Regions from separate parts of the Venatorbacter sp. C2-1 genome, predicted to be linked through region 3. Evidence: predicted binding sites of a transcription regulator. Region 3 holds the regulator's gene; each other region holds the start of a gene.
What was found. Region 3 encodes sigma-54, which starts transcription at its own class of promoters, with help from an activator protein. Its sites were predicted from a motif close to TGGCACNNNNNTTGCTNT; they were not measured.
Positions count from the first base shown of each region.

Region 1: a site for sigma-54 is predicted at 2,416-2,433, ahead of flgF (flagellar basal-body rod protein FlgF). Genes of this name have one in related genera too.
Region 2: a site for sigma-54 is predicted at 2,947-2,964, ahead of glnL (nitrogen regulation protein NR(II)). Genes of this name have one in related genera too.
Region 4: a site for sigma-54 is predicted at 2,257-2,274, ahead of MT343_RS08425 (CmpA/NrtA family ABC transporter substrate-binding protein). Genes of this name have one in related genera too.

Region 1 is NZ_CP094879.1:3,061,974-3,066,494, reverse strand. Features, by position in the region: gene MT343_RS13735 (flagellar hook-basal body complex protein) at 1-2,293, shown strand, start outside; gene flgF (flagellar basal-body rod protein FlgF) at 2,498-3,244, shown strand; gene flgG (flagellar basal-body rod protein FlgG) at 3,258-4,043, shown strand; gene flgH (flagellar basal body L-ring protein FlgH) at 4,054-4,521, shown strand, end outside.
Region 2 is NZ_CP094879.1:860,539-865,059, forward strand. Features, by position in the region: gene MT343_RS03805 (DUF6701 domain-containing protein) at 1-291, shown strand, start outside; gene ntrC (nitrogen regulation protein NR(I)) at 312-1,742, opposite strand; gene glnL (nitrogen regulation protein NR(II)) at 1,745-2,821, opposite strand; gene MT343_RS03820 (DUF4124 domain-containing protein) at 3,147-3,659, opposite strand; gene MT343_RS03825 (methyl-accepting chemotaxis protein) at 3,764-4,521, shown strand, end outside.
Region 3 is NZ_CP094879.1:654,942-659,462, forward strand. Features, by position in the region: gene rapZ (RNase adapter RapZ) at 1-768, opposite strand, end outside; gene ptsN (PTS IIA-like nitrogen regulatory protein PtsN) at 802-1,266, opposite strand; gene hpf (ribosome hibernation-promoting factor, HPF/YfiA family) at 1,270-1,572, opposite strand; gene MT343_RS02890 (RNA polymerase factor sigma-54) at 1,605-3,104, opposite strand; gene lptB (LPS export ABC transporter ATP-binding protein) at 3,233-3,958, opposite strand; gene lptA (lipopolysaccharide transport periplasmic protein LptA) at 3,955-4,521, opposite strand, start outside.
Region 4 is NZ_CP094879.1:1,902,417-1,906,937, reverse strand. Features, by position in the region: gene MT343_RS08435 (hypothetical protein) at 1-467, shown strand, start outside; gene MT343_RS08430 (nitrate regulatory protein) at 757-2,043, shown strand; gene MT343_RS08425 (CmpA/NrtA family ABC transporter substrate-binding protein) at 2,407-3,804, shown strand; gene MT343_RS08420 (ABC transporter permease) at 3,910-4,521, shown strand, end outside.

The sequences.
Region 1 (4,521 bases), 1.9 Mb from region 3:
CGAAGAAGTATTGGCTGTTAATAATGCCGGCCGTATTGAGTTTCAGGTTCAGGCTCCGGCAACACAGGGTGACTATCTGCAGATTGCCAATAACTCGGTGTCTTCTGTGGGTCTGAGTCTGGACAGCATTGGCTTCCTGACAGGTAACCGCTTCGACAATGGCGTTGAACCGGTTCAGGCCAATAACGTTTTCCAATTGGAAGTCACCAGCACAACCGGTAATGGTGGCGGTCCGTTCAACATTACCATTCCGCCGGCGAATTATGCCTCGCTGGACGATCTGGCAGTGGCCATTCAGCAACAGATTGATGTGTATATCGGTGCTGCGGGTATCGCCGGTAAGGTCACCGTGGATGCGGTGGGCGGTCAGCTGGTGTTTACCAACACCAATGTGGGCTCCGGTGAAGGTATCTCGGTGACACCAACCGTAGCTGAACCGCAGGCGGTTGCAGCACTGGGCTTTGACAGTCTGTTTGTGGTTACCGGTGAAGACGAGGTGGATAAATCCAACAGCTTCCGTATTAACCTGACAGTACCGGCTCCGGATAACGAAAACCGCAGTGGCTCTGTGCTGATTACGCTGGATGAAGAATATCGTTCGGTGCAGCAACTGGCGGCCAGTATTAACCGCCAGCTGAACAGCCAGGATGCCGATGGTTACATCGGTGTGCAGGCGGCCGCAGTCGAAATCGAACCGAATGTGGTGCCGCCACAGTATCAGCTGGAACTGCGTGCCACTGAAGCCGGTGAAGCGTCGATTATTTCGATCAGTAATATCAGTGCCTCAGGCCCGGATATTACCGCTGCCGATCTCTATGGTCTGCTGCAGGCTAACCCGTCTGACGGTACGCTGCTGACCACCGGTATTGAGGGTGTGAATAATGAATATCCGCGCCAGACGGTCGTACTGACTGATCCGGACGGTGAAGAAACTGAAATCGTTATTCCTGAACGCAGTGAGGCCAATGCCATTGTTGCGCTGTTCAACAAGCAGCCGGGGGTCACGGCATCGGCACTGACCACCATGAATATTCCGCTGTCGGGTTATAACAGCCCTGGCAATGATATGAAGCTGACGCTGAATGGTCAGGTATTAACCTCTACCTCGCTGGAAGATATTGCCGACGAAATTAACTCCTACCGCGGCACGACATTGCCGGGTTTCAACGCCGAAATTACCGCTGCCGGTGATCTGGTCATCACCAACGAAATTGGCCGCGATATCAAGCTCAGTATTTCCAGTCCGGTCACTTCCGATTCGCTGGTGGTGCAGGGCGCCGATAACACCGGTCCGGTGGTACTGGGCGGCAGTACCAGTGCTGACCTGTCTGCGGCGGTGGGTGGTGTGGTGACCTTTATCCTGAACGAGAACTACACCCTGAGTCAGCCTGATCCGGTGGTATCCGGTATTTTCGGTGCGCTGACACCGGATGAGTTTACCCCTTACACCCTGAATGCTTTTGATCCGAAAGATCAGGACACCTACAACCACGCCACCTCGATGAATATCTATGACAGTCTGGGTAATACCCATGTCATGACACAGTATTTCGTTAAGGAACCGGTTGATCCGAGCCGTCCGAACGAGGCCAACCTGTGGGCAATGTATGTTCAGGTGGATGGCTTCGATGTGGGGGATCCTGATCCGACTCTGCCATTCCCGCAGAATCTGGAGCCAACGCCGGCACGTTTTGAACTGTTCTTTAATCAGGACGGCAGCTTTGATCCGGTATCGACAGGTGATATCTACATTACCAACTGGGACCCTAAGGATGCCGATGGTAATCCGACCGGTGCCCTGAGTTCGGTGAACGTGCTGGAAGGTGGTCTGCCTCTGTCCGATCCGCCAAGCAACTCCAACTTCCAGATTGACCTGAGTGGCTCTACTCAGTTCGGCAGTGCTTTTGCGGTTAACGAAGTGAGCCAGAATGGTTACACCACCGGCCGTCTGACCGGACTGGAAGTGGATCAGGAAGGGATTATCTTCGCCCGCTTTACCAACGGTCAGGCACAGACGCTGGGGCAGGTGGCTCTGGCCAACTTCCGCAACCCGGAAGGTCTGACCCCGCTGGGCGACACATCCTGGGCCGAGTCTTTTGAATCGGGTGATCCGACGGTTGGCTCTCCACGCACGGCTTCCTTTGGTCAGGTGCGCTCATCGGCACTGGAAGACTCTAACGTGGATTTATCGGAAGAGCTGGTCGGGCTGATCATTGCCCAGCGTAACTTCCAGGCCAGTGCCAAAACCATTGAAACTACCGATCAGGTCACTCAGACCATTCTGAATATCTGATGACTGCCTGGCGGCAAGCCTCTTCCCCTCTGGCGGAAGAGGCTGCCGTTTTTTCCGCGCTTTTTCCCGTCTGATACCGTCAAAAAATCATAAGTTATTGAAAATAATGACTTTTATGGTTTTGGCACGTCCTCTGCAATGTTTCCTGTAACTCATTCGGTAAGGTGGATTTTCCGTCTTACCCGCAAGAACAGAGGCAGAACTATGGACCGCGCTTTATACATTGCCATGTCAGGTGCCAAGCAAAATACGCTGGGGCAGGCCGCACACGCCAACAATCTGGCCAATGCCAGTACCACAGGCTTCCGCTCCGATTACACCCAGAGCCGGGCGATGGGCGTATTTGGCGATCATTTTCCAACCCGTGCTTATGCCATGACTGAACGCCCGGCCAGTGATTTTCGTCAGGGCCCTCTGATGGAAACCGGCAACCGTATGGACGTGACCATTGAAGGCGATGGCTGGTTTGCGGTGCAGGGACCCGACGGCCAGGAAGCTTACACCCGTGCCGGCGATCTGAGCGTCGATGCTGATGGTCGTCTGGTGAATGGCAGTGGTCTGCAGTTGATTGGCGATGGCGGGCCTGTGGTGCTGCCAGAGTTTCAGAGTATTGAAGTCAGCCGCGCCGGTATCGTGACGATCCAGCCTTTGGGGGAAAACCCGGCGGCGGTCGCCGAACCGGTGCAGCTTAAGCTGGTGCGCCCGGATCTGCAGGCGCTGGAAAAAGGCGAAGACGGCCTGTTCCGTTTCCGTGATCCGGCCACACCGCCAGCGGTTGCCGACCCCAATATCACACTGGTTAACGGTTTTGTTGAAGGCAGTAACGTCAATGCCGTGAGCGAGCTGACCAGTTTGATTGCCCTTAACCGCCAGTACGAAATGCAGGTAAAGCTGATGAAACGGGTGGATGAAAATACCGCCGCAACCACACAAATTCTGGCCAACCAGTAACAGGAGCTGACCTATGTTAAATGCACTTTGGGTAAGTAAAACCGGACTGGAAGCACAGGATCTGGCGTTAACCACGGTTTCTAACAACCTGGCCAACGTATCAACCACCGGCTTTAAAAAGGACCGCGCGGTATTCGAAGACCTGCTGTACCAGATCCAGCGCCAGCCCGGTGCCAACTCCTCGGCTGACAGCCGTTTGCCGTCGGGTCTGCAGCTGGGTACCGGTGTACGTACTGCGGGTACGCAAAAGATTTTCACCACAGGTTCTCTGCAGCTGACCGATCAGCCACTGGATATGGCCATTAACGGCCGTGGTTTTTTTCAGATCACAATGCCGGACGGCACCATCGGTTATACCCGTGACGGTACCTTTCATATCAATAATGAAGGGGTGGTGGTGAACGTTAACGGCTATCCGCTGGAGCCGCAGATAACCATTCCTGAGCAGACCAATAAACTCACCGTCAGTAAAGACGGGATTGTGCAGGCCACCCTGTTTGGTGATCCGACGCCGCAGGAGCTGGGCCAGATTGAAACCGTCGACTTTATTAACCCGGCCGGTCTGCAGGCAGTGGGTGGTAACGTGTTCTATGAAACCGCCGCCAGTGGTGCGCCGCAGGTAGGCGTACCGAATGAAGAAGGCTTTGGTACGGTGGAGCAGGGAGCACTGGAAAACTCTAACGTTGAAGTGGTGGAAGAGCTGGTAAAAATGATTACCGTGCAACGTTCCTACGAAATGAATTCGAAGGTTGTATCCGCCGCCGATCAGATGCTGCAGTTCCTGACGCAGAACGTGTAAGGAGGTTGTTATGAATACGCTGTTTTCATCCCGTTTATCTCTGGCCGCGCTGATGCTTATAACATTGCAGGCCTGTACTTCAGTACCTTTGGAGCCTGAGGTTTATCCGGATGATCCGGATTACGCGCCGGTATCCGCCGAAAGCCTGCAGCCACCACCAATGGCCAATGGTTCTTTATTTCAGGCGCGCTACAGTTTTGGTTTGTACACCGATCAGCAGGCACGTCGTGTCGGCGATATTATTACGGTGATTTTTGATGAGCAGTATCAGTCATCAAAATCGGCGCAAACCAAGTCGGATAAAACCTCCAGCAACAGTATTGTGCCTAACAGTGTGATGGGGACGGTGCCAGGCTGGAAAAATCTGGGTCTGGATTCCGATACCTCGGCTGACCGTAAATTTAACGGCAAGGGCGAAGCTGATCGCTCTAACAGTCTGAGTGGCCAGATATCGGTATCGGTCGCGGAAATTATGCCT
Region 2 (4,521 bases), 210 kb from region 3:
TACGACAGCAGCGTTGATGCCAGTGTCTTGCCGTCAACGCTGACCAGTGTGCTGGGTAATAGTCGTACGTTAATCAGTGGCCGTAATACGGATGCGGTGTTACTGCAGGCACCGGTTTTACACGCCGGTACACCGGATACCGGCACGGCAACGGTTGGCTTTAATGTGCCTGTATGGCTGCAGGATGATTTTGATAATAACGGTTCGCTGGACGATCCGCAGGCGACGGCCACCTTTGGTATTTACCGTGGCCATGACCGGGTGATTTACTGGCGCGAAGTCAGGCCCTGAGGCCTGACTGCAAAGAGACGTTATTCGTCGCTGTCATCGTCATCATCAGAACCGTGGCCATCCATATTCAGTTCTTTGATTTTACGGGTCAGCGTATTGCGTCCCCAGCCCAGCAGGTTGGCGGCATCACGACGGCGTCCGGCGGTATGCTTAAGTGCCGTTTCAATCATAATGCGTTCAAACACCGGTACGGCGGTATCCAGCAGATTGGTAACACCGTTGGCCAGTTGCTGATCTGCCCAGTAGCGTAAAGCCTGTTCCCAGTTGCCGGAGGTATGAATACTGCCCTGCTGTTCCAAAAGCTCCGGAGGCAGATCGCTGATTAATACTTCACGGCCGGACGCCATGACGGTAATCCAGCGGCAGGTATTTTCCAGCTGACGCACGTTACCCGGCCAGTCAAGCGAGCTTAAATAATCTTCGGTTTCACTGCGCAGGGTTTTGGCTTCGACTTCCAGCTCTTCGGCGGCACGCTTTAAAAAGTGTGACAGTAACTTCGGAATATCTTCACGACGATCCGCCAGACGTGGCAGATGAATACGGATAACGTTTAGGCGGTGGAATAAATCCTCGCGGAAACGTCCTTCTTTAACCAGGCCTTCAAGGTTCTGGTGAGTTGCGGCAATAATCCGTACATTCACTTTGACCGGCGTGGTGCCACCTACGCGGTAGAACTCACCGTCGGCCAGAACACGCAATAAACGGGTCTGGGTATCGGCCGGCATATCACCGATTTCGTCGAGAAATAAAGTACCGCCATTAGCCTGTTCAAAGCGTCCGCGACGCTGACCGCCGGCACCGGTAAAGGAGCCTTTTTCGTGGCCGAATAATTCTGATTCGATCAGGTCTTTGGGAATAGCCGCCATATTCAGGGCAATAAACGGCTGCGCCGAACGTGGGCTGTGTTTGTGCAGGGCATGGGCAACCAGTTCTTTACCGGTACCGGATTCACCGTTAATTAATACGGTAATATTGGATTGAGACAGGCGGCCAATGGCACGGAAAACTTCCTGCATGGCCGGCGCTTCGCCAATAATTTCATGCTCTTCGGTTTCTTCTTCGCTTTGCGGCGCATTGGCATTTAATTCAGCGAAGTGTGCAATCGCACGATGAATCAGGCTGACTGCTTCATCCACATCAAATGGCTTGGGTAAATATTCAAACGCACCCTGCTGATAGGACGATACCGCGCTTTCCAGGTCGGAATGGGCGGTCATAATAATTACCGGTAAATCCGGGTGAGCTTCATGAGCATGACGTAATAACGCCAGACCATCCATGCCGGGCATCCGGATATCGGAAATAATGGCATCCGGATGTTCTCGCTTTAACGCTGCCAGTGCCGGCTCCGCCTGTTCAAAGACGCGGGTGGTGATATTGGCCTGTTCCAGAGCTTTTTCCAGAACCCAGCGGATTGATTTGTCGTCGTCGATAATCCAGACAGTGCTCATAGTTATTCCAGAGGTAAATAAATAGAGAAGACGGTTTTACTGGCATCACTGACAAACTCAATGATGCCGTTCTTCTGATTGATAATGGATTGCGAAATCGATAATCCCAGGCCGGTGCCGTCGGCGCGGCCGCTGACCATCGGGTAGAAAAGATTTTCGCGTAATTCTTCGGGAATGCCCGGGCCGTTGTCGCTGATATCGATCTGTGCGACCAGACGGTGACGATGATGGCCAATGGTAAACTGGCGCACGGTGCGGGTGCGTAAACTCAGTTGTGGCTGTGCCAGTGGCGGCTGTGCTTCGAGCATTGCCTGCATGGCGTTGCGGCAGATATTCAGCAGGGCCTGAATCAGCTGACCTTTGTCGGCCTCAAGCTCCGGAATAGACGGATCGTAATCGCGCTCAATATTGATGCGGCCGGCCGATTCAACATCGATCAGCTGGCAGACACGTTCCAGCACTTCGTGAATATTAACCTGTTCCTGTTTCGGAATCTGGCGCGGGCCGAGCAGACGGTCGACCAGATCACGCAGGCGGTCGGCTTCTTCGATAATGATGTTGGTGTATTCCTTCAGCTCGGCCGAAGGTAATTCACGCTCCAGCAGTTGCGCGGCACCGCGGATACCACCGAGAGGGTTCTTAATTTCGTGGGCCAGCCCGCGGACTAAAGAGCGGGTGGTTTCCTGTTTGGCGATCAGCTGCTCTTCGCGGCTGATGCGCATCAGCCGGTCACGCCCCTGCAGCTCGATCAGCAGCGAAGGCAGGCGGCTTTCCGGATGGGATACCGGGCTGACACTGTAATCCAGTGTCATCTGTTGCTGATTGTGCAGCTGAATAGTGGCTTCGCGTTTGGTATAGGAGTGGCCGGTAATAATCGCCTGCTCCAGCGCGCTGGTCGCTTCTTCAGATTCGATGGCCAGTTCAAAAAAGGGCACGCCCAGACAGCGCTTGCCACTCATTTCCAGCAGGGCTTCGGCTGCGGGGTTCATATAAAGAACGGTCAGATCGGCGTCCAGCAGCAGAACACCGGTATTCAGGTGTTCCAGTAAGCGTTGATTGATGATCGGGCTGGCCAGCATGCTTGTCTCCGTTTGCTGCCTGTAAAAACGCCGCGTGAGGCGTGGGTCAGACCGCACCACCAGTACTTATCCAGAGGGCAGTCGTGGCCATCTGTCAGGCCGCTAAAACATTGTGCAACTGGCTTTCAGCAAAAACTGAGCCATATATCAGAGGTTATGGGAGGGATGCACAATATTAGCGCCGGGGTAGGCGATTCATGTTGCTAAGTCGAACATGAACGAACATACAGGAGAATTGAGCGCACAAAAACAGTGCTTCGCAGTATTTTTGTGCTCGAATTTGGTGCTTTGGTTTTAAGGCCAGTGCCGGCCGCGTTAACAGGCCTTAACGGCCTGAACGGTTCAGAACCGAAGCGCGCTGAACATAAATGGTCACCAGATTACTGCTGATAATGGTGTTGCCGGCTTGATCACGCACGACCAGTTGCAGGCCATGCTCGCCACGGCTGAGGTTGGTGAGCTGGAAGGATGTCTGGCGTCCCTGACGTAACACTTCGCCGTTATCCAGCAGATAAAGTGTGTCGGCCTCGCGCAGGCCGGGACTGAGTACGCCGGACACCTCAACATTACCGGCGAAACCGGTCGGAATATCCTGACCATTGCTTGGGGTGATAATACTCAGACTGGTGTAGTTAAAGCTGGGTTCGTTCACCTTGGCCGGCTGGTGTGCACTGGGGGGAGGCACATAGGCGGGGATGGACGGCAGCTCTTTTACCGCATGTTTTTCGGAGTTCTGTCCCGGCTTATCACTGAAGATGACGTTACCGTTAGCGTCGCGGCTGATGTACACCTCGGTCGCCAGACTGGTGCAGGCTGTTAATAAAAGAATGAGTGACATCAGTGTCTTCTTTGTCATGGTAATCCTGCTGTGCTGAGGGCGGTTATCCGGAAGAGTCAGGAATTCTCACTAGACTGAAAATAATCACCTTCCGGGCGTATTCTATGTTAATTCGTAAACAACTCTGGCTGGCCGGTGCATCTTTGCTGCTGGGCGCTGTTCTCTGTATCTACCTTCTTACCCACTATCTTGCCGAGCCACGTTTGTATCAGCAAGCGCAGGATAGTGCGCAGCTGCGGGTCGAGGGCATTGCTGCCGAAATCCATGGCGTACTGCAGGCCACAGCATCACTGACGCGCAGTATGGCGGCACTGGGTGCAACACTGCCATTGGATGAGACAACATTTATCACTCATTTACGCGATCTGGTGGACGAATTTGGTAATGGTGCCATTGCCGGTGGCGGTATCTGGCCAGAGCCGCAACGTCTGGACCCGGCGCGGGAGCGTGCCTCGCTGTTCTGGGCGCGTGACAGTCAGGGTCGTCTGCAACTGCTGAACGATTATAACGATCCGGCCGGGTCGGGTTATCACAACGAGGGCTGGTACAGCATCGGGCGCACGCTGGCGCCGGGGCAGTGTGCCTGGTCGGAGGCCTATGCCGATCCGGTATCCGGCACGCCAATGGTCACCTGTACCGTGGCTATTCGTCGTCAGGGAGAATTCTGGGGTGTTGCCACTGTCGATCTGATGCTCAGCGGTCTGGGCAAATTACTGCAGGGGCATCGCGAAATTGCTCAGGCTTATCCCTTCGTGGTTGATCAGACCGGTACCGTGGTCGCTGCACCGGGTCTGCGCGCGCAGTCTCTGGACATGAAAACACTGGATGAACTGGCCTCCAAAGACCGCAGCCTGGCACCGCT
Region 3 (4,521 bases):
GCGGTGCTGCCCGCCGGTGCAGCCGATGGCAATGGTCATATAGCTGCGGTTGGCATCGACAAAGGCAGGCAGCCAGCGCTGAATAAACCCGCTGATGTCCTGCTGCATTTGTCCGACCTGAGGCTCCCGGGCAAGGAAATCAATGATTGCCGGGTCGCGCCCGGTAAAGGCGCGCAGTGCCGGGTCCCAGTAAGGGTTGGGCAGGTTGCGGACATCGAATACATAATCGGCATCAATCGGGATGCCATGCTTGAAGCCGAAAGATTCAAACAGAATGGCGATGTCGGTGCTGGTTTTATCCGCCACCCGCAATTTAATCAGGCTGCGCAGCTCATGCACAGACATGCTGGTGGTATCCAGCGTCAGATCGGCAAGGTTGGCGATAGGCTCCAGCAGCAGGCGCTCTTTATCGATGGCTTCGGCCAGAGATGTGCTTTTACTGGTTAGTGGGTGCTTACGCCGGGTGGAGCTGAAGCGCTGCAGCAGCACTTCTTCGCTGGCGTCGAGATAGACGACATCCAGCTGGTATTCTTCGCTGGGTAGCTGGTGCAGTACATCGTGGATATTGTCGAAGGCATGGGGCAGGTTGCGGGCGTCAACACTGACGGCGACTTTGGCCAGTTTTTCTTCGCTTTCGGTCTGGCGGGCCAGCGCTGGCAACAAAGCGACCGGCAGGTTATCAATGCAGTAGAAGCCCAGATCTTCCAGTACGTGCAGAGCACTGGATTTTCCTGAGCCGGACCGGCCGCTGATCACCACTAAACGCATTGCTGTGCTCCTCCATTGCCCGTTGGGCTGATGTCAGCCCGGTTGTCCGCTCAGCGCCCGCTGATAAAACCGTTGCGCATCCGGCGCTTTGCGCAGTGCCTCGCGGTAGGCCGGCTCGCTGAAGTTGCGTGCCAGCATCGCCAGAACCTGCAGGTGCTGTTCAGTAGCTTCTTCGGGAACCAGCAGAGCAAACACCAGATCGACCGGCTTGCGGTCAATGGCGTCGTAATCCACCGGCTCCACCAGACGCAGCAGTACGCCCATCGCCTGGTCGCACTGCTTCAGCCGGCAGTGGGGAATGGCAATACCTTCGCCAATCCCGGTGCTGCCGAGGCGTTCACGGCTGAGTAATCGCTCGTAAATATCGTCGGCAGAGCTGTCGCTGAGTTGTTCTGCGATAAAACCTGCCAGGTACTCCAGTAATTTCTTTTTACTGGAAACCGGAGCATCTATCAGACTGCGTTCCGGTGTGAGGATATCCTCGATGCGAATGTCCATTAATCAGCCTTGTCCGTGTTGCCGCGCCACCAGTTTTTCTTTGTGTTTCAGTACCTGACGGTCGAGCTTGTCGGTCATCTGATCGATTGCAGCATACATATCATCGTGCTCAGCGCTGGCGTGCAGGTCGGCACCGCTGACGTGAATAGTCGCTTCAGCAATCATGCGCTCTTTAATAACGGTCAGGGTTACCTGGCCGTTGGTAATGTTGTCAAAGTGGCGTCCCAGCTTGGACATTTTTTCGTCTACGTACGCTTGCAGAGATTCGGTAACGTCAACGTGGTGACCGCTGATATTAATCTTCATGTCCAGACTCCTTGTTGCTGGCTTGTTGTTTTTTAAATCAATTGTTTACGTTCGTTCGAAGGCGGAATCATCATAGCCTCACGGTATTTGGCTACCGTGCGCCGTGCCACCTGAATGCCTTTTTCACCCAACACTGCGGCGATTTTGTTGTCGCTCAGCGGTTTGCGGGCATTTTCTTCAGCAATCAGTTTTTTAATCATGGCACGGATTGCGGTGGAGGAACATTCGCCGCCGCCATCGGTACTGACATGGCTGGAGAAAAAGTACTTCAGCTCGAAGATTCCGCGTGGCGTGTGCATGTATTTCTGGGTGGTTACCCGGGAAATGGTGGATTCATGCATACCAACGGCTTCGGCAATATCGTGCAGCACCAGCGGCTTCATTGCTTCTTCGCCCTGTTCGAAGAATTCAATCTGATATTCGACGATTTTGGTGGCTACTTTCAGCAGGGTTTCGTTGCGGCTTTGCAGACTTTTGATAAACCAGCGCGCTTCCTGCAGGTGGTCGCGCAAGAAGGCGTTGTCGGTGCTGTTATCGGAACGGCGTACCAGTGAGGCGTAATCGGCGTTAACGCGCAGCTTGGGGGCGATATCCGGATTCAGCTCAACCCGCCATTCGTCGCGGATATTGCGTACCAGCACATCGGGCACCACATATTCGGCCTGCTCGGCGCTGATGCCGGCACCTGGTTTGGGATTCAGTTCTTTAATCAGCCGCAGTACGGCTTTGAGGTCGTCTTCGCGCAATTTGGTTTTGCGCATCAGGGTCGGATAATCCTTGCTGCCGAGCAGTTCGATGTAATCGCGGATGACCATTTTGGCTTCGTTCAGCCAGGGCGTATCGGGTGGCAGTTGCTGCAGTTGCAGCAACAGGCATTCACGCAGGTCGCGGGCAAAAGCACCGGCCGGATCAAACTGCTGCAGGCGGTGGAGGACGGCCATGACTTCGTCTTCTTCGACGTCCAGAGCCGGGTCCATGCTTTCCAGAATGTCTTCGACGGTGGTGTGCAGATAGCCGTCGTCATCCACGCCGTCGATCAGCATCAGGGCGATCTCGCGGTCGGTATCTGACATCGGGGTCAAATTGAGTTGCCACAGCAGATGATCCTGCAGATCTTCGGTGCTGGCGTGGCGCGAGTCGTAATCGAAATCGTCGTCGATGGCGTTACTGCTGCTGCCGGAGGCAACGCTGGCGGTGGTCTGGTAAGTATCTTCCCACTGACTGTCGACCGGCAGGTCGTCGGGCAATTGCTCCTGCGACCACTGTTCATCCAGTTCCGGAGTGTCGTTGTGGCTGTCGTCCTGACTGCTGACTTCGTGGCTGCTGCTGGTGTCGTGATCGCTGTTGCGGGACAGATCGGGCAGGTCATCGTGCTCGTGTTCTTCTACTTCGAGCATCGGGTTGGAATCGAGGGCTTCCTGAATCTCCTGCTGCAGATCGAGGGTAGACAGCTGAAGCAGGCGGATGGCTTGTTGCAACTGAGGGGTCATGGTCAGGTGCTGACCCATCTTTAACTGAAGAGACGCTTTCATAAAAGTTCAGTAATCACTCAGTATCGGCATAGTCTGTGCATTATACGCCAAGCGGTAAACCTTGGAATCTTTTGTGCATCTTCCTTTGCTTTGGATCATCAGCCACTTCCCTGCAGCAGGGCTTGCCATCACAGGCGGAAATCCTCACCCAGGTACACTTTGCGTACCTGCTCGCTGGCCAATACCTGTTCAGCGGTGCCTTCGGCGATGATATGGCCACCCCCGACAATATAGGCTTTCTCACAGATAGCCAGAGTTTCCCTTACGTTGTGGTCCGTAATGAGTACGCCGATGCCACGTGCCTTGAGTTGTCGGATGATGTCCATGATGTCAGCTACAGAAATCGGGTCAACCCCGGCGAACGGCTCATCAAGCAGAATAAAGGACGGCTCAGCCGCCAGCGCGCGGGCAATCTCGACCCGGCGTCGTTCACCACCGGATAAGGCCATGCCCAGACTGCTGCGGATATGCTGAATATGAAACTCATTCAGCAGCTCTTCCAGTTTTTCCAGACGCTGTGCACGGTTGAGGTCTTTGCGGGTTTCGAGAATGGCGAGAATATTATCGGCCACACTTAATTTGCGGAAAATGGAGGCTTCCTGCGGCAGATAGCCAATGCCTTTCTGCGCCCGGCCGTGCATCGGCAGATGACTGATGTCTTCGTCGTCAATTTTGATGCGGCCTTTATCGGCCTGCACCAAATTCACAATCATGTAGAAACAGGTGGTCTTACCGGCCCCGTTGGGTCCCAGCAGGCCAACGATCTGACCGCTTTGCACAGACATGGATACATCTTTTACCACTTCCCGGCCGTTATAGCTTTTCGCCAGGTTTTCGGCTTTCAGGGTCTTCATGGCTGTTCCTGTACTGGCTTGCTGTTATCGGTGGCAGATTCTGCCGGAGCCTGTGGCTGAATTACGACTTTGATTCGTTGTTTTTCGCCATTACCACCAGTCTGGCCGGAGGTACTGGTGCCGCCGCTGGCGCTGACGGTTTCTTTGGTCATGTCATAGAGGATGCGCTCACCACTGAACAGGTTGCCGTCCTGCTGCAGTTGAGCATTGCCCTGAATGTTGACTTCACGTTGCCGGGCAAAGTAATCAATGCGCTGGCCGTGTGCTTTGGTCAGGGGTTTTCCCGGATTGATCTGTTGCTGATAGCGTGCCGGTTTTTTCGCTGTCCCTTCGGCAACGGCTTTTTCCAGTGTGCTATCGGTGCGGATAATCAGCAGGCGCTCCGATTCGATGCGCAGGGTTCCCTGGGTCAGAATCACATTGCCTTCATAAATAACAACGCCAGCCTTGCGGTCGAGCTCAGCGTGGTCAGAGAGAATGACCATTTCCTGCTGCCAGTCGTCGGGTAAGGCATAAGCAGAGGCTGCGCTGCACAGGACAAACAGGCCGGCCAGAAAACGATG
Region 4 (4,521 bases), 1.2 Mb from region 3:
ACCTGAATCAGACTATTGAAGTGAATGGCCAGCCGGTAAACCAGCTTAAGCACTGGCAATCTCTGGGGCTTATTACCTTGCCGGCCGGTGAGCATCCTTATGCACCGGACTGGCGCGATACATCAGCACCGCTGCAACAACGTGCCAAAGCCTATCTGGATATTAACTGCGCTCACTGCCACAACGATAACGGCGCCGCCGCTCTTTCCGGCCTGCGGCTGGAATACTGGCGCACCGCCATTGACTATACCCATGGTGTCTGCAACTCGGCCCATGGCTGGCGTGGCGGAGGCTTTGATATCTGGCCTGGGCGCGGTAATGACTCCAGCCTGCCGTTACGCATGGAATTAAACGGTGCTGCCGACCGGATGCCGCCGATAGGACGCAGCGTGCCCGACAAAGACGCCGTGGCTTTAATACGGGCCTGGATCGATACCCTGCCCGATCAGGACTGTGCCAGCGGCTGAACCAGGGCCTGTTAACACTAATCAAACAGGCCCTGGCCGCTGGCAGCTTTGCACCAGAACAGAGCGATGTCATATCGCTCTGCCGCTTTACAGCGCAAGCAGTCTGCCTCAACCCTGCTCCCTGACCGGCTCAGAGGCTTTTCCCTGTCCCCAGGCCCGTTAATCTGATCAGCGGCTGCACAACCGTCAGCTGCACTTCCGTTTATTAACCGATATTTCACATCTGGTATTCATCTTGCACCAACGCTGAGCAAAGCCCTTATTTATTTGCAAAGAAGGATTCATTTCCGTGCAGGATCTTCACAGCGTTGCCTATTTTCTGAACCTCGGTCAGCAACAGGAAATACAGGAACTTGAACAGTTTGCCCGTACCGGCCAACTGGTGATTGCCATCAGCAATCTGTTGCATCAGCTGCAGTACGAACGCGGATTATCCAACCGCTTTCTTGGCAGTGCTGGCCTGCGTTGCCAGCAAGAACTGCAACAACAGTGGCACAGCAGCAATGAGCAACTGGCGCTGTTTCATAAAGCCCTGGCCAACTTACTGCCAGAGCATGGGCAGCATGCCTTTCCCGCACGCTGGTTCCGCCGTCTGGGTTATGCCCTGCACAGTCTCGAACGACTGCCACAACTGCGTCAGGATGTAGAGCAGCTGAAATTCAATACCACCGTTGCCATCAAAGCCTATTCCGAAATGATTCAGAGCTTACTGGCCGTGGTGTTCGAGGCCGCAGGCAACGCGGCCGATGAAATAACCGCACGTATTCTCGTCGCCATGTTTAATTTAATGCAGGGCAAAGAGCTGGCCGGACAGGAACGCGCCTGTGGGGCTGCCGGATTTTCCGCTCATGAATTTGACCCCGGCCTGCGTCAGCGCCTGACACAGTTAATCGACCGGCAGGATCGCTGTTTCCATATTTTCAGCGATTATGCCAGTGACGAAGCTCTGAGCGCCTGGGAACAGGTTCAGCGCGGTGAATTCCAGCTCGAATTTGAACGCCTGCGGCGTCTGGCCCTGACCGCCGGTCCCCAGTCACTGGCAGCAGCGGATTATGATGTGCGCTGGTTTATCTGCTGTTCTGAACGGCTGGATGCCATCAAATATGTCGAAGAAGTGTTGGAAACCCAACTCCTCTCCCACAGCCAGCAACGCATTCTTGCGGTACGCGAAGCGGCATTAAGTCCCGACCAACAAGGCAATGACCTGCAACGCGGAGCGTTCGACGATGTTCCTTCGTTTGCTCTGTACGTCAGCCATTCACAGTCCGCCGGGCATGAGTCAGACCATGCTCTCAGCGGTCCCGATGACGATATGGTGCATAACGTCAGTAAGCCGGTGGTCGAATTAATCGAAGCTCAGGGCCAACGCTTAAAAAGCCTGAATGATGAACTGGATGCCGCCCGTACAGAACTGCATGAGCGCAAACTGATTGACCGCGCCAAACGTGAACTGATTCAGCGCCGCCAGATGAGCGAACAGGAAGCCTATGCGTTATTACGCAGTATGGCGATGAATCAGAACCGCCGTCTGGTGGATGTTGCTGCCGGTTTATTAAGCATGACCGAGCTTCTTTAAATCAGGTTGTGCACTGCACCAAGTCGCAGCACCAACGCATAACCTGCTCTTCAGCAGAGCAAAAAAAATCCTTGCCGTAAAAACGCAGGGATTTTTTTATTCCTGACAACCGCTTTTAAAAACCTTACGGTTGATTGCAACCCAAATAAAAACAGGAAGTTAGCGGATTAAAATGCGTTAAAAACGCCATAGACGGACATTGTCTGAAAACTCTGGCACGCTTCTGGCAATACTTATTCTGAATTTCTTATTCAGTGCATACCCAATGGCGGGTAACCGTACTGACACATTTTAACAGCAAAGGCGCTTACAACGGGCAACCGTTGTGGCGCCTTTTTTTTGTTGCCAAGAAAGGGGAAGACCATGCAAGGACTGAACACTCTGCGCCGCACACTGATAAAAAGTGCATTGATTCTGACCACAGGTCTGGCCAGTGGTTTATCGGCATTATCGATACCACTCAGTCATGCTGATGATTATCCGGAAAAAGAAGAGCTTAAATTCGGTTTTATTAAATTAACCGATATGGCACCGCTGGCTATTGCCTATGAAAAGGGTTTCTTTGAGGACGAAGGCTTGTATGTCACCCTCGAAGCACAGGCAAACTGGAAAGTACTACTCGACCGCGTGATTGATGGCCAGCTGGATGGCGCCCATATGCTGGCGGGCCAGCCATTGGGCGCAACCATTGGGTTTGGCACCAAAGCCGATATCATTACCGCCTTCAGTATGGATTTAAACGGCAATGCCATTACCGTTTCCAATGATGTCTGGCAGCAAATGAAACCCTTTATTCCCAAAGATGCTGAAGGGAAACCCGTACACCCGATTAAAGCCGATTACCTGAAACCAGTCATAGAAAAATACAAAGCCCAGGGTAAGCCATTTAATATGGGCATGGTTTTTCCGGTATCCACCCACAACTACGAATTACGCTACTGGCTGGCGGCTGGCGGTATTAACCCGGGTTATTACGCACCGTCGAAAGGTGACACCTCCGGTCAGCTGAATGCTGATGCCCTGCTTTCGGTTACACCGCCACCACAAATGCCGGCAACGATGGAAGCCGGTACGATTTATGGTTATTGCGTAGGCGAACCCTGGAACCAGCAGGCCGTCTTTAAAGGCATCGGTGTTCCGGTGATTACCGACTACGAAATCTGGAAAAACAATCCGGAAAAAGTATTTGGCGTCAGCAAAACCTGGGCAGAAAAATATCCGAACACTCACAAGCGTGTGGTCAAAGCACTGATCCGTGCTGCCGCCTGGCTTGATGAAAATAATAATGCCAACCGCGAGGAGGCGGTAAAAATTCTGGCCAAGCCACAGTATGTAGGCGCCGATTACAAAGTGATTGCTAACTCCATGACCGGTACTTTCGAGTATGAAAAAGGCGATAAGCGCTCTGTACCGGATTTCAATGTCTTTTTCCGCTACAACGCCACCTACCCTTATTACTCCGATGCCATCTGGTATCTGACACAGATGCGCCGCTGGGGTCAGATTGCCGAAGCTAAATCGGATGACTGGTACAAAGACATCGCGAAAAAAGTGTATCGCCCTGACATTTACGCAGAAGCAGCAAAAGCACTTATTGCTGAAGGCAAAGCCGATGCCAAAGACTTCCCTGACTTCAGCAATGAAAGCGGCTTCCGTGCCCCACAAACGGAATTTATCGACAACATCACCTATGACGGTCAGCAACCGAATGCTTACCTGCAGAAGTTTGCTATCGGCCTGAAAGGCGAGCAAAAGCTGTAACACAGGGAATAAGCCGGCTGTTTTAACAGCCGGACTAAAACAGCCGGACTACCATCACACATTCATCGAAATTGTGCAGTCAACTGAATCCGTCAAGGAGATCCTATGAGCATTGCCCTGACCCAAACATTAAGCAAAATAAGCTGGCTGGAACCGATGATTAAAGCCGCTCAGGGAGAAAACCGCAGCCAGAACCTGAGCATTATTGCCAAAGCCATCGGCATTCCTCTGGCAGGGATTTTGGTGTTTTTAATGATCTGGCATGCGGCCGCATCAAGTATTAACACCTCTCTGGGAAAATTCCCCGGACCTGCCGATGTACTGATCCAGAGTAAAACCCTGATCAGCGAACATATTACAGAGCGTGAAAAAGCAGCCGCTTTTTACCAGCGCCAGGATGAACGTAATGCCCGGCGTCTGGCACAGGACCCGGATTATATCGTCAAAATCCGCGACTATACCGGTAAGCCAACCTACGTCGATCAGATTGGTACCAGCCTGATTACGGTTCTGAGCGGTTTTCTGATTGCCTCACTGATCGCCATTCCGCTGGGTATTGTTATTGGTTTAAGTGCCAACCTGTACTCGGCATTTAACCCGGTGATTCAGATTTTCAAACCGGTATCACCTCTGGCCTGGCTGCCACTGGTCACTATGGTGGTCAGTGCTGTCTATGTCAGCGATGACCCGGTTGTAGCAAAGTCTTTTGTCACTTCC